DNA from 3 places in the Paenibacillus sp. FSL R5-0912 genome. Region 1 is predicted to be linked to each of the others. Evidence: a T-box and tRNA genes for the amino acid it is inferred to sense, from the RefSeq annotation. Region 1 holds a T-box; the other regions hold tRNA genes.
What was found. A T-box is a leader RNA that pairs with one kind of tRNA and senses whether it is charged. The one in region 1 lies ahead of R50912_RS26480 (arginine--tRNA ligase), so its partner is inferred to be a tRNA-Arg.
Positions count from the first base shown of each region.

Region 2: it encodes a tRNA-Arg, which carries the amino acid that the T-box ahead of R50912_RS26480 (arginine--tRNA ligase) is inferred to sense. The anticodon was not compared.
Region 3: it encodes a tRNA-Arg, which carries the amino acid that the T-box ahead of R50912_RS26480 (arginine--tRNA ligase) is inferred to sense. The anticodon was not compared.

Region 1 covers NZ_CP009282.1:6,288,669-6,291,922, reverse strand. Annotated here, with positions in the region: gene R50912_RS26480 (arginine--tRNA ligase) at 1-1,697, opposite strand, end outside; T-box leader at 1,813-2,033, opposite strand; gene R50912_RS35760 (hypothetical protein) at 2,228-3,055, shown strand.
Region 2 covers NZ_CP009282.1:967,734-970,987, forward strand. Annotated here, with positions in the region: rRNA gene R50912_RS04110 (23S ribosomal RNA) at 1-527, shown strand, start outside; rRNA gene rrf (5S ribosomal RNA) at 605-721, shown strand; tRNA gene R50912_RS04120 (tRNA-Ile) at 785-861, shown strand; tRNA gene R50912_RS04125 (tRNA-Asn) at 865-940, shown strand; tRNA gene R50912_RS04130 (tRNA-Ser) at 944-1,033, shown strand; tRNA gene R50912_RS04135 (tRNA-Glu) at 1,084-1,158, shown strand; tRNA gene R50912_RS04140 (tRNA-Val) at 1,275-1,350, shown strand; tRNA gene R50912_RS04145 (tRNA-Met) at 1,384-1,457, shown strand; tRNA gene R50912_RS04150 (tRNA-Asp) at 1,465-1,542, shown strand; tRNA gene R50912_RS04155 (tRNA-Gln) at 1,637-1,711, shown strand; tRNA gene R50912_RS04160 (tRNA-Lys) at 1,739-1,814, shown strand; tRNA gene R50912_RS04165 (tRNA-Leu) at 1,831-1,914, shown strand; tRNA gene R50912_RS04170 (tRNA-Gly) at 1,922-1,996, shown strand; tRNA gene R50912_RS04175 (tRNA-Arg) at 2,007-2,083, shown strand; tRNA gene R50912_RS04180 (tRNA-Pro) at 2,236-2,309, shown strand; tRNA gene R50912_RS04185 (tRNA-Gly) at 2,322-2,392, shown strand; gene R50912_RS04190 (helix-turn-helix transcriptional regulator) at 2,650-3,254, shown strand, end outside.
Region 3 covers NZ_CP009282.1:6,948,616-6,951,869, forward strand. Annotated here, with positions in the region: gene R50912_RS29360 (helix-turn-helix domain-containing protein) at 1-266, shown strand, start outside; gene R50912_RS29365 (ImmA/IrrE family metallo-endopeptidase) at 309-722, shown strand; tRNA gene R50912_RS29370 (tRNA-Pro) at 802-875, opposite strand; tRNA gene R50912_RS29375 (tRNA-Gly) at 894-967, opposite strand; tRNA gene R50912_RS29380 (tRNA-Pro) at 980-1,053, opposite strand; tRNA gene R50912_RS29385 (tRNA-Arg) at 1,085-1,161, opposite strand; tRNA gene R50912_RS29390 (tRNA-Gly) at 1,170-1,244, opposite strand; tRNA gene R50912_RS29395 (tRNA-Leu) at 1,252-1,335, opposite strand; tRNA gene R50912_RS29400 (tRNA-Lys) at 1,352-1,424, opposite strand; tRNA gene R50912_RS29405 (tRNA-Gln) at 1,430-1,503, opposite strand; tRNA gene R50912_RS29410 (tRNA-Val) at 1,557-1,632, opposite strand; tRNA gene R50912_RS29415 (tRNA-Glu) at 1,688-1,762, opposite strand; tRNA gene R50912_RS29420 (tRNA-Thr) at 1,780-1,855, opposite strand; tRNA gene R50912_RS29425 (tRNA-Asn) at 1,857-1,932, opposite strand; rRNA gene rrf (5S ribosomal RNA) at 1,942-2,058, opposite strand; rRNA gene R50912_RS29435 (23S ribosomal RNA) at 2,136-3,254, opposite strand, start outside.

The DNA.
Region 1 (3,254 bases):
CCAAGCCCGCTGCTCGAGCCATGCGCGCTGCTCCCGCTATCCCCGCTATTCCCGTGCCCCCCATACTCCCGGCTCCCGTCAAGCTCGTTACCTTCGCTATTCCCGGTACCGCTCTCCGCCAGGGCGCTGCCTTTACTGAGCACACGGCTTGCCCGGGCAAAGGCATACATCAGATAAACGCCAGTGTTGCCGGAAATCTCCATGGCTTGTTTGAAGTCAAACACAATCTCAGTACCCAGATTGAAGCGCAGCAGATAGTAGCGGATGGCAGCGGTGGCGATGAGCCGGCTGGACAGGCCGTTTTTGTCGGAACGGGTAGCCTCGATGGAATCCTCCATAAGCCGGACTAGCTCAGTGACCTTGATGCCGATGCCCTGGCGTCCGGACATGGCATAGGAGCTTTTACCGGAGGATGTATCCAGACCGAGCCCGGCAGCGGAAGCCGGACTTAGCGAAACCACACCATAACTTACATGATGCAGCCGCTCCGCCTGCTCGTGGTATCCCAGTGCCTGAAACGCCTGCTTCACCATCGCCTGCGGATATTCTTGTCTGGAATCGATCACGTTAACGACCTTATCTGCATGTCCAAAAGGCAGCACCTCACCGCTCAAGCCAGTCGTCCACAGCCCACTGCTAAATTCGAGGTAGGCGAAGTCCTTATCTAAGAGGCCGAATTTCCACAGATGATAAGCGATATCCTTGGCCGTATAGGTCAAAATCCCGTTCGAGCGCACCAGCACCTTATCCTTCTGATGCTCCTCTTCTGTCTCCGGTGTCTCCAGTGCATCCTGTGCGCCAGTGCCAGCGGATTGCTTCAGAATCCAGCAGCCGGCCAGCTTGCCTTCACTCTCCTGAACGAACACATCTGTCTGCGACAAAAGACCGAAGGCGGAAGACCAAAAGCCTCCTTTCAGAATACTGCTCTCCCAGACCAGCAGGTCATAGTTAATCCCGAAGTTGCGCATTTCCTCCACATGCTCTTTCACAATTTGACCGGCGACAAGGTTGCCGATCCATGCGGTGTTGCCGTCACCTTGTTCCAGCGCGTGAAGTATTTCAGTCCGCTTATGTACAGACTCCGGATGCTCCGCGTACTCCTTGTTGATCTCAGCGTAAATATCCCAGCAGTAATCTCCGAAACGGACATGCTCTCCGGCCAGCGGGACATTCAAGAGGCCGACTACAGTATCTGCAAGCTGATTGCCCAGATCATCCACGTAGTTATGTACCTCGACCGTGTAGCCGGTTTTTCTCAGAATTCTAACCAGCGCATCCCCGATACAGGAGTTTCTCAGGTGCCCGATATGCATGGATTTGTTCGGGTTCACCGAAGTATGCTCCACAATAACCTTCTCGCCAGCTGCCAGTGGCAGCTTGAACTCAGTCGTGGCCCATACCTGCCAATCGATGTACATATTAATGAACCCCGGTGCGGCAACCTCGATTCTCTGCAGCAGGCCGTTTACAGAACCAGACTGTTTAAGCTCAGCGATAATTAGTTCAGCGATAGCAATCGGGGCTTTGCGCAGAGTACGGGCCAACTGCATGGCAATATTGCTGGAATAATCACCATGCTCCGCATTGGCCGGCTGCTCCAGAGCCGCCTTTACCGGAGTGCTGCCGGGAACTCCCAGGTCTTCAGATACTTTGTGAATACATTGTTCCAGACTATTCTTGATAAGCTGGCTTAGCATTAACATGAGTAAATACCTCCTATAGTTGTGAAAAGTGTAAGCGGCGGCTAAAGCCCGTAGGTTAGTGCAGAATTCTAATGAACAAAGAATAGACGACAAAAAAAGCCTTCGTCTCAAAAGAGACGAGGCTTATGCGCTCGCGGTACCACTCTCGTTGCCGAACCTGCAGTTCAGCCACCTTACAGGTTAACGGTCCTTGGCCGGGGCTTCCTACTCTTAGTTCAGAAGTCCATCTCACGGGTGCGCTTCATAATCCTGATCTGTACCGGCTTACACTCTCCCGGCTCGCTGGGGACTAGGGTTCAGGGCCATTACTCTCCCGGTCATTGATTCAATATGATTTTTATCAGTATAGCGAATTTCTGGAAGAAAGCAATAGCGGAATGTCAAGCTGAACCTTGTTTCCGTAAAATGCTACCTATAACATCCGGTATTTGCAATAGATATCCGGCTTTGTCCACACCTCCAGTGATGGCTCGAATATAGTAAGTTGTTGTCACAATTAAAATATTCGGAGTGGAGAACTCAAGATGAGCTTTTTATCTACAGGACCGATTGAAAATAATGCGGTAGGCGGGCTTAGACCTACCCAGCAGGTCACGGTCAAAATCGATAACCGAAGTGATACCATGTCTTCCTTGGTGACGGTAGAGGGTTACTATCTGGATGGAACCCGCACGCTATATGTCAGTGAAACGTTGAATGTACTGCCCAATCAGGTAGTGACAACCACGTATTATGCGGGTTTGGATGCATTTGAGTTTGTTTTTGTCACTTCGGGAACCATTGATGAACAGGTGCAAGTCTCAGTCTGGGGAAAAAATAGCTCAGGCGGCTTAGTAACGCCACACCGACTGGTTTCTGCTGAACTTCTGGGAACTACCACAGGCGAAGCAGGCGCGACTGGGGTTACGGGAGCGACGGGAGCGACAGGAACCAGTCCGGCTGGTCTTTCCGAGTATGCCTATATTTATAATTCGGCTGCCCAAACGGTTCCTTTGGAGGCCGATGTTACTTTTAGTAATAATGGTCCTATAATTGGGGCAATTACATACACGGCAGGAAGTTCTGTGATTCCTATAGGTACTGCTGGAGATTATGCAGTTTGGTTCAACGCAACGGGAGTTGAGCCCAATCAATTTTCACTTTTTCAAAATGGTACTTCTGTTGCAGGCGGCATATATGGTTCTTGCGCCGGAACTCAGGCCAATCCCGGAATGGTGATTGTTGTAGCGGCAGCGGGAGATTCCCTGACTCTGCGCAATCATTCCAGTTCAGCGGCAATTTCGCTGCAGACGCTGTCAGGCGGAACACAAGTCAATGCCAATGCCTCAATCCTGATTCAAAAAATAAACTAAGCTTGGCAGAGTAGAATTCAGATAAATTCGGATTCCAGTGAAGCTAAATAGCCCGTCACCGATGGATTTTCGGTGACGGGCTGCTTAAACTTGCCAGGCATTTTGATCCCTGCCTCACAAACAGGGTGCTGTCCCCAGTATAGTTAGGGCAGCTTTATTTATCATAAGTAATCACATAGATGCCGCCTGGCAATGGACT
Region 2 (3,254 bases), 2.4 Mb from region 1:
GAGCAGGGACGAAAGTCGGACTTAGTGATCCGGTGGTACCGCATGGAAGGGCCATCGCTCAACGGATAAAAGCTACCCTGGGGATAACAGGCTTATCTCCCCCAAGAGTCCACATCGACGGGGAGGTTTGGCACCTCGATGTCGGCTCATCGCATCCTGGGGCTGAAGTAGGTCCCAAGGGTTGGGCTGTTCGCCCATTAAAGCGGTACGCGAGCTGGGTTCAGAACGTCGTGAGACAGTTCGGTCCCTATCTGTCGTGGGCGCAGGAAATTTGAGAGGAGCTGTCCTTAGTACGAGAGGACCGGGATGGACGTACCGCTGGTGCATCAGTTGTTCCGCCAGGAGCATGGCTGAGTAGCTACGTACGGACGGGATAAGCGCTGAAAGCATCTAAGCGTGAAGCCCCCCTCAAGATGAGATTTCCCAACTAGTAAGACCCCTTGAAGACGACGAGGTAGATAGGTTGGAGGTGGAAGTGCAGCAATGCATGGAGCTGACCAATACTAATCGGTCGAGGGCTTATCCAAATTTCTTAGAGCGCAGATTCGTTTCGGATTCAGTTTTCAGGAATCAATTCCTGAAGCATTTACGCTGTAAATGCCCGTTTGGTGGCGATAGCGGAGGGGTTCCACGCGTACCCATCCCGAACACGACCGTTAAGCCCTCCAGCGCCGATGGTACTTGGACCGAAGGGTCCTGGGAGAGTAGGACGCCGCCAAGCGGACAATCCACACACACTGTGGTATTTTTTTTGCCCTTATTAGTTAAATAGGTGTATGAGAACGGGCCTTTAGCTCAGCTGGTTAGAGCGCACCTCTGATAAGGGTGAGGTCAGTGGTTCGAGTCCACTAAGGCCCACCATATTCCCTGATAGCTCAGTTGGTAGAGCACTCGACTGTTAATCGAGTTGTCACAGGTTCGAGTCCTGTTCGGGGAGCCATCTGGAGAGGTGTCCGAGTTTGGCCGAAGGAGCACGATTGGAAATCGTGTAGGCGCCACAAGCGTCTCGAGGGTTCGAATCCCTCTCTCTCCGTAGCTTTACCTTCTCTGTATAGGGATGAGAAAGACAATTTTAAACAGCATGGCTCGTTGGTCAAGGGGTTAAGACACCTCCCTTTCACGGAGGTAACATGGGTTCGAATCCCATACGAGTCACCAATTTCTTCTTCGATTAATGGGATGAGAATTCCCTGGGTTCGTTGAAGCATAGGCATCGTAAGGAATACATCGCAATCTCGTAACGGAGTGGAGAGTATCCCATACGAGTCATACATGGAGGCTTAGCTCAGCTGGGAGAGCATCTGCCTTACAAGCAGAGGGTCGGGGGTTCGAACCCCTCAGCCTCCACCATCTATCTTTAACAGAATAGATCTTTAACATTGACGCGGGGTGGAGCAGCCCGGTAGCTCGTCGGGCTCATAACCCGAAGGCCGCAGGTTCAAATCCTGCCCCCGCAATTAATTTGGAACCGTGGTGTAGTTGGCCTAACATGCCTGCCTGTCACGCAGGAGATCGCGGGTTCGAATCCCGTCGGTTCCGCCATTTTTATTGTATGAAGGTATCAGGGATTGAGCATCCTATATCTCGAAGTATAGAGTATCCACCCGATTCCGTAGTGTCTGCTAATTATTAATATTGGGGATTAGCCAAGCGGTAAGGCAACGGACTTTGACTCCGTCATTCATAGGTTCGATTCCTATATCCCCAGCCATTTCATTTATGTTTATTTCTCTTATGAGAGCCATTAGCTCAGTTGGTAGAGCACCTGACTTTTAATCAGGGTGTCGAAGGTTCGAGTCCTTCATGGCTCACCATTTTCTTATAAAGTGTGCGCGTGTGGCGGAATGGCAGACGCACCAGACTTAGGATCTGGCGTTTCACGACGTGGGGGTTCAAGTCCCTTCACGCGCACCATGTTTTTGCGGACGTGGCTCAGCGGTAGAGCATCGCCTTGCCAAGGCGAGGGTCGCGGGTTCGATTCCCGTCGTCCGCTCCATATAGATTTTGCGCCCTTAGCTCAGCTGGATAGAGCGTTTGACTACGAATCAAAAGGCCGGGAGTTCGAATCTCTCAGGGCGCGCCATTTATAACTTCATTGGATCATCAAAGTGTCCCCAGATTCGAACGAGTTCGTTGGAGCATAGACTTCGATAGAATAACTTCGCAATCGGATGCGAAGCATCCGTATCTCTCAAGGCGCGCCATTATTACTTTGCAGTATAGCTTTTATATTTACGGGATGTAGCTCAGCTTGGTAGAGCACCTGGTTTGGGACCAGGGGGTCGCATGTTCAAATCGTGTCATCCCGATATTTCACCTTTGCGGGTGTAGTTCAATGGTAGAACTTCAGCCTTCCAAGCTGATAGCGTGGGTTCGATTCCCATCACCCGCTTAAATAATAGTTGCAGAAACCCTTGATATTCAAGGGTTTTTGTTTGTTTTATTCCAGGGACACGACAGGTTGATGCTGTTGTGTTTTTTTAGTGTGGGGCGGAAGTGTTACTTACTAAAAATACATAGTATATGCTGGTGGCCGCCCTATGGGCTGGTAATGCTATATTTTGCAGACAGTCATGTTTATATAGACCTGTTATATTAGAACTATGGAAGTACAGGCACTATTTACTTGGAAGTTGAGGAGCATTTATTATGACAGACAAAGTAATACGGATCTTCAAGATTATTAACGCCATCCAGTCGAATCCCGGGATTACGGCTGCGGATCTGGCATTCCGGTGCGAGGTGAATATTAGAACGATTTATAGGGACCTGGATGTGATCAGTCATTTTGCACCGGTGATGAATGAGGGGAGAGGAACGGGGTATAAGTTTATGGGGAAATTCTTCTTATACCCGCTGGATTTCTCCGAGCAGGAGGCGATGGCTTTCTCTCTGTTGCCCTCCGTGCTGGCTCCCGGCAAAATCCCCCCAGGTTTTCTATCTGCCTTTGACAAAGTCATGGGCACACATCTGAAGGAGAAATCCAAACAGAATGGAATGCTTGAGAATATTTCAGATATTATTCAAATGGGCAAGCCTGCGTACCGCAAGGAGAGCCGGAATTTCCTGCAGCCGCTGATCGGGGCGATTATGGAACAACGGCGGATTCGTACGGTCTATCACTCGCAATTGCGGAACGAGACAACGCAGCGGGAGATTGATCCTTATTATTTGATTCCGCGTGACCAGAGATTCTATCTGATTGGCTATTGCCACCTGAAGAGGGCAATCCGCACGTTTCGCATCAGCCGTTT
Region 3 (3,254 bases), 660 kb from region 1:
CTTATGAGGAGCTTATGGGCCATGCCGGTCATTTAACCGAATCACAGAGCAGTACTGTAGGGTCAGTGCCCGCATGGGCTACGAGTAAGGATAAACGGGATTTCCGTCAAATGCTTGAGGATGATGGCGAGCTGATGTTCGACGGAATCCCACTGAACAAGGAGGATAAGCAGCGGATCAAGGATGTATTAACAGGCCTATTCTGGGAGGCCAAGCAGATGAACAAAAGAACTAAGCCCAAGCACGATTCAGGTACGAAGGAATAGCCAGGCAATCATACAACTATTAACATGCTGCGGGTGAAGAATATGGATGAGCTAATCAAGCGTCTGGTCAAAAAATATAATACCAACAACCCCTTCGAGCTGGCCGGAGCCCTCGGCATTCACATCAGGTTTATGGATCTAGGCGAAGGCACCAAGGGCTTGTATTACCGTAAGTTGAGAAGAAGGTTTATCGTCATTCATAATGAGCTGCCTCTGGAGTGGCAGCGGTTTGTATGTGCGCATGAATTGGCTCATGACCGTCTGCATAAAGGGGTCAACCGTTTTTTTCTGGAGGAAAACTCTTTTTTCTCACCGGGGAAGCTGGAGCGTCAGGCCAATATATTCGCAGTGAAGCTGCTATCCGCTGGCACTTCTATCGAGCAGGATGAATCTTTACAGAGCTATTATGCAAGGATCGGCATCCCGGCAGAGGTTGTCTTTTTTTTAGACGATTAAAGGAACATATGTTCCTTTAATAACGCAACAAAAAACTCTTACCGAAGTAAGAGTTCATTGCCAGCTATTAGCTGTGTTATCGGGATGACACGATTTGAACATGCGACCCCCTGGTCCCAAACCAGGTGCTCTACCAAGCTGAGCTACATCCCGAAACTATGAAATTTAATATGGAGCGGGTGATGGGAATCGAACCCACGCTATCAGCTTGGAAGGCTGAAGTTCTACCATTGAACTACACCCGCAAAGGTGAAATATCGGGATGACACGATTTGAACATGCGACCCCCTGGTCCCAAACCAGGTGCTCTACCAAGCTGAGCTACATCCCGTTAATATAAAGCCTATTACTCAAAATAATAATGGCGCGCCCTGAGAGATTCGAACTCCCGACCTTTTGATTCGTAGTCAAACGCTCTATCCAGCTGAGCTAAGGGCGCAAAAAATATGGAGCGGACGACGGGAATCGAACCCGCGACCCTCGCCTTGGCAAGGCGATGCTCTACCGCTGAGCCACGTCCGCAAATTAGTGGTGCGCGTGAAGGGACTTGAACCCCCACGTCTTACGACGCCAGATCCTAAGTCTGGTGCGTCTGCCATTCCGCCACACGCGCATAAAACTAATAAAAGTGAGCCATGAAGGACTCGAACCTTCGACACCCTGATTAAAAGTCAGGTGCTCTACCAACTGAGCTAATGGCTCGCAATTGGCAGGGGATATAGGATTCGAACCTATGATGACGGAGTCAGAGTCCGTTGCCTTACCACTTGGCGAATCCCCTACAATAGATACCTATATAATGCCCACAATCTCCCACAAATATCAAGAAAATTATGGTGGAGGCTGAGGGGTTCGAACCCCCGACCCTCTGCTTGTAAGGCAGATGCTCTCCCAGCTGAGCTAAGCCTCCATATGTATGGCGCTCCAAAGGGGTGAAACTCAGGGAATTATCATCCCATAAAAATTGGTGACCCGTATGGGATTCGAACCCATGTTACCTCCGTGAAAGGGAGGTGTCTTAACCCCTTGACCAACGGGCCTTAGTAAAGTAAATCTGTGGAGCTCTCAACCGGATTCGAACCGGTGACCTCTTCCTTACCATGGAAGCACTCTACCTGCTGAGCTATGAGAGCATGGCTCCCCGAACAGGACTCGAACCTGTGACAACTCGATTAACAGTCGAGTGCTCTACCAACTGAGCTATCAGGGAATATTGTCCGCTTGGCGGCGTCCTACTCTCCCAGGACCCTTCGGTCCAAGTACCATCGGCGCTGGAGGGCTTAACGGTCGTGTTCGGGATGGGTACGCGTGGAACCCCTCCGCTATCGCCACCAAACGGGCATTTACAGCGTAAATGCTTCAGGAATTGATTCCTGAAAACTGAATCCGAAACGAATCTGCGCTCTAAGAAATTTGGATAAGCCCTCGACCGATTAGTATTGGTCAGCTCCATGCATTGCTGCACTTCCACCTCCAACCTATCTACCTCGTCGTCTTCAAGGGGTCTTACTAGTTGGGAAATCTCATCTTGAGGGGGGCTTCACGCTTAGATGCTTTCAGCGCTTATCCCGTCCGTACGTAGCTACTCAGCCATGCTCCTGGCGGAACAACTGATGCACCAGCGGTACGTCCATCCCGGTCCTCTCGTACTAAGGACAGCTCCTCTCAAATTTCCTGCGCCCACGACAGATAGGGACCGAACTGTCTCACGACGTTCTGAACCCAGCTCGCGTACCGCTTTAATGGGCGAACAGCCCAACCCTTGGGACCTACTTCAGCCCCAGGATGCGATGAGCCGACATCGAGGTGCCAAACCTCCCCGTCGATGTGGACTCTTGGGGGAGATAAGCCTGTTATCCCCAGGGTAGCTTTTATCCGTTGAGCGATGGCCCTTCCATGCGGTACCACCGGATCACTAAGTCCGACTTTCGTCCCTGCTCGACTTGTAGGTCTCGCAGTCAAGCTCCCTTATGCCTTTGCACTCTGCGAATGATTTCCAACCATTCTGAGGGAACCTTTGAACGCCTCCGTTACTCTTTAGGAGGCGACCGCCCCAGTCAAACTGCCCGCCTGACACGGTCCCCGTACCCGCTTAGGGCACTAGGTTAGAACCTAGATACGATCAGGGTGGTATCCCAACGGCGCCTCCGCAGAAGCTTGCGCTCCTGCCTCAACGGCTCCCACCTATCCTGTACAGATCGTACCCAAATTCAATATCAAGCTGCAGTAAAGCTCCATGGGGTCTTTCCGTCTTGTCGCGGGTAACCTGCATCTTCACAGGTATTAAAATTTCACCGGATCTCTCGTTGAGACAGCGCCCAAGTCGTTACGCCATTCGTGCGGGTCAGAATTTACCTGACAAGGAATTTCGCTACCTTAGGACCGTTATAGTTACGGCCGCCGTTTACTGGGGCTTCGGTTCACAGCTTCGGGTTGCCCCTAACCACTCCCCTTAACCTTCCAGCACCGGGCAGGCGTCAGCCCGTATACTTCGCCTTGCGGCTTCGCACAGACCTGTGTTTTTGCTAAACA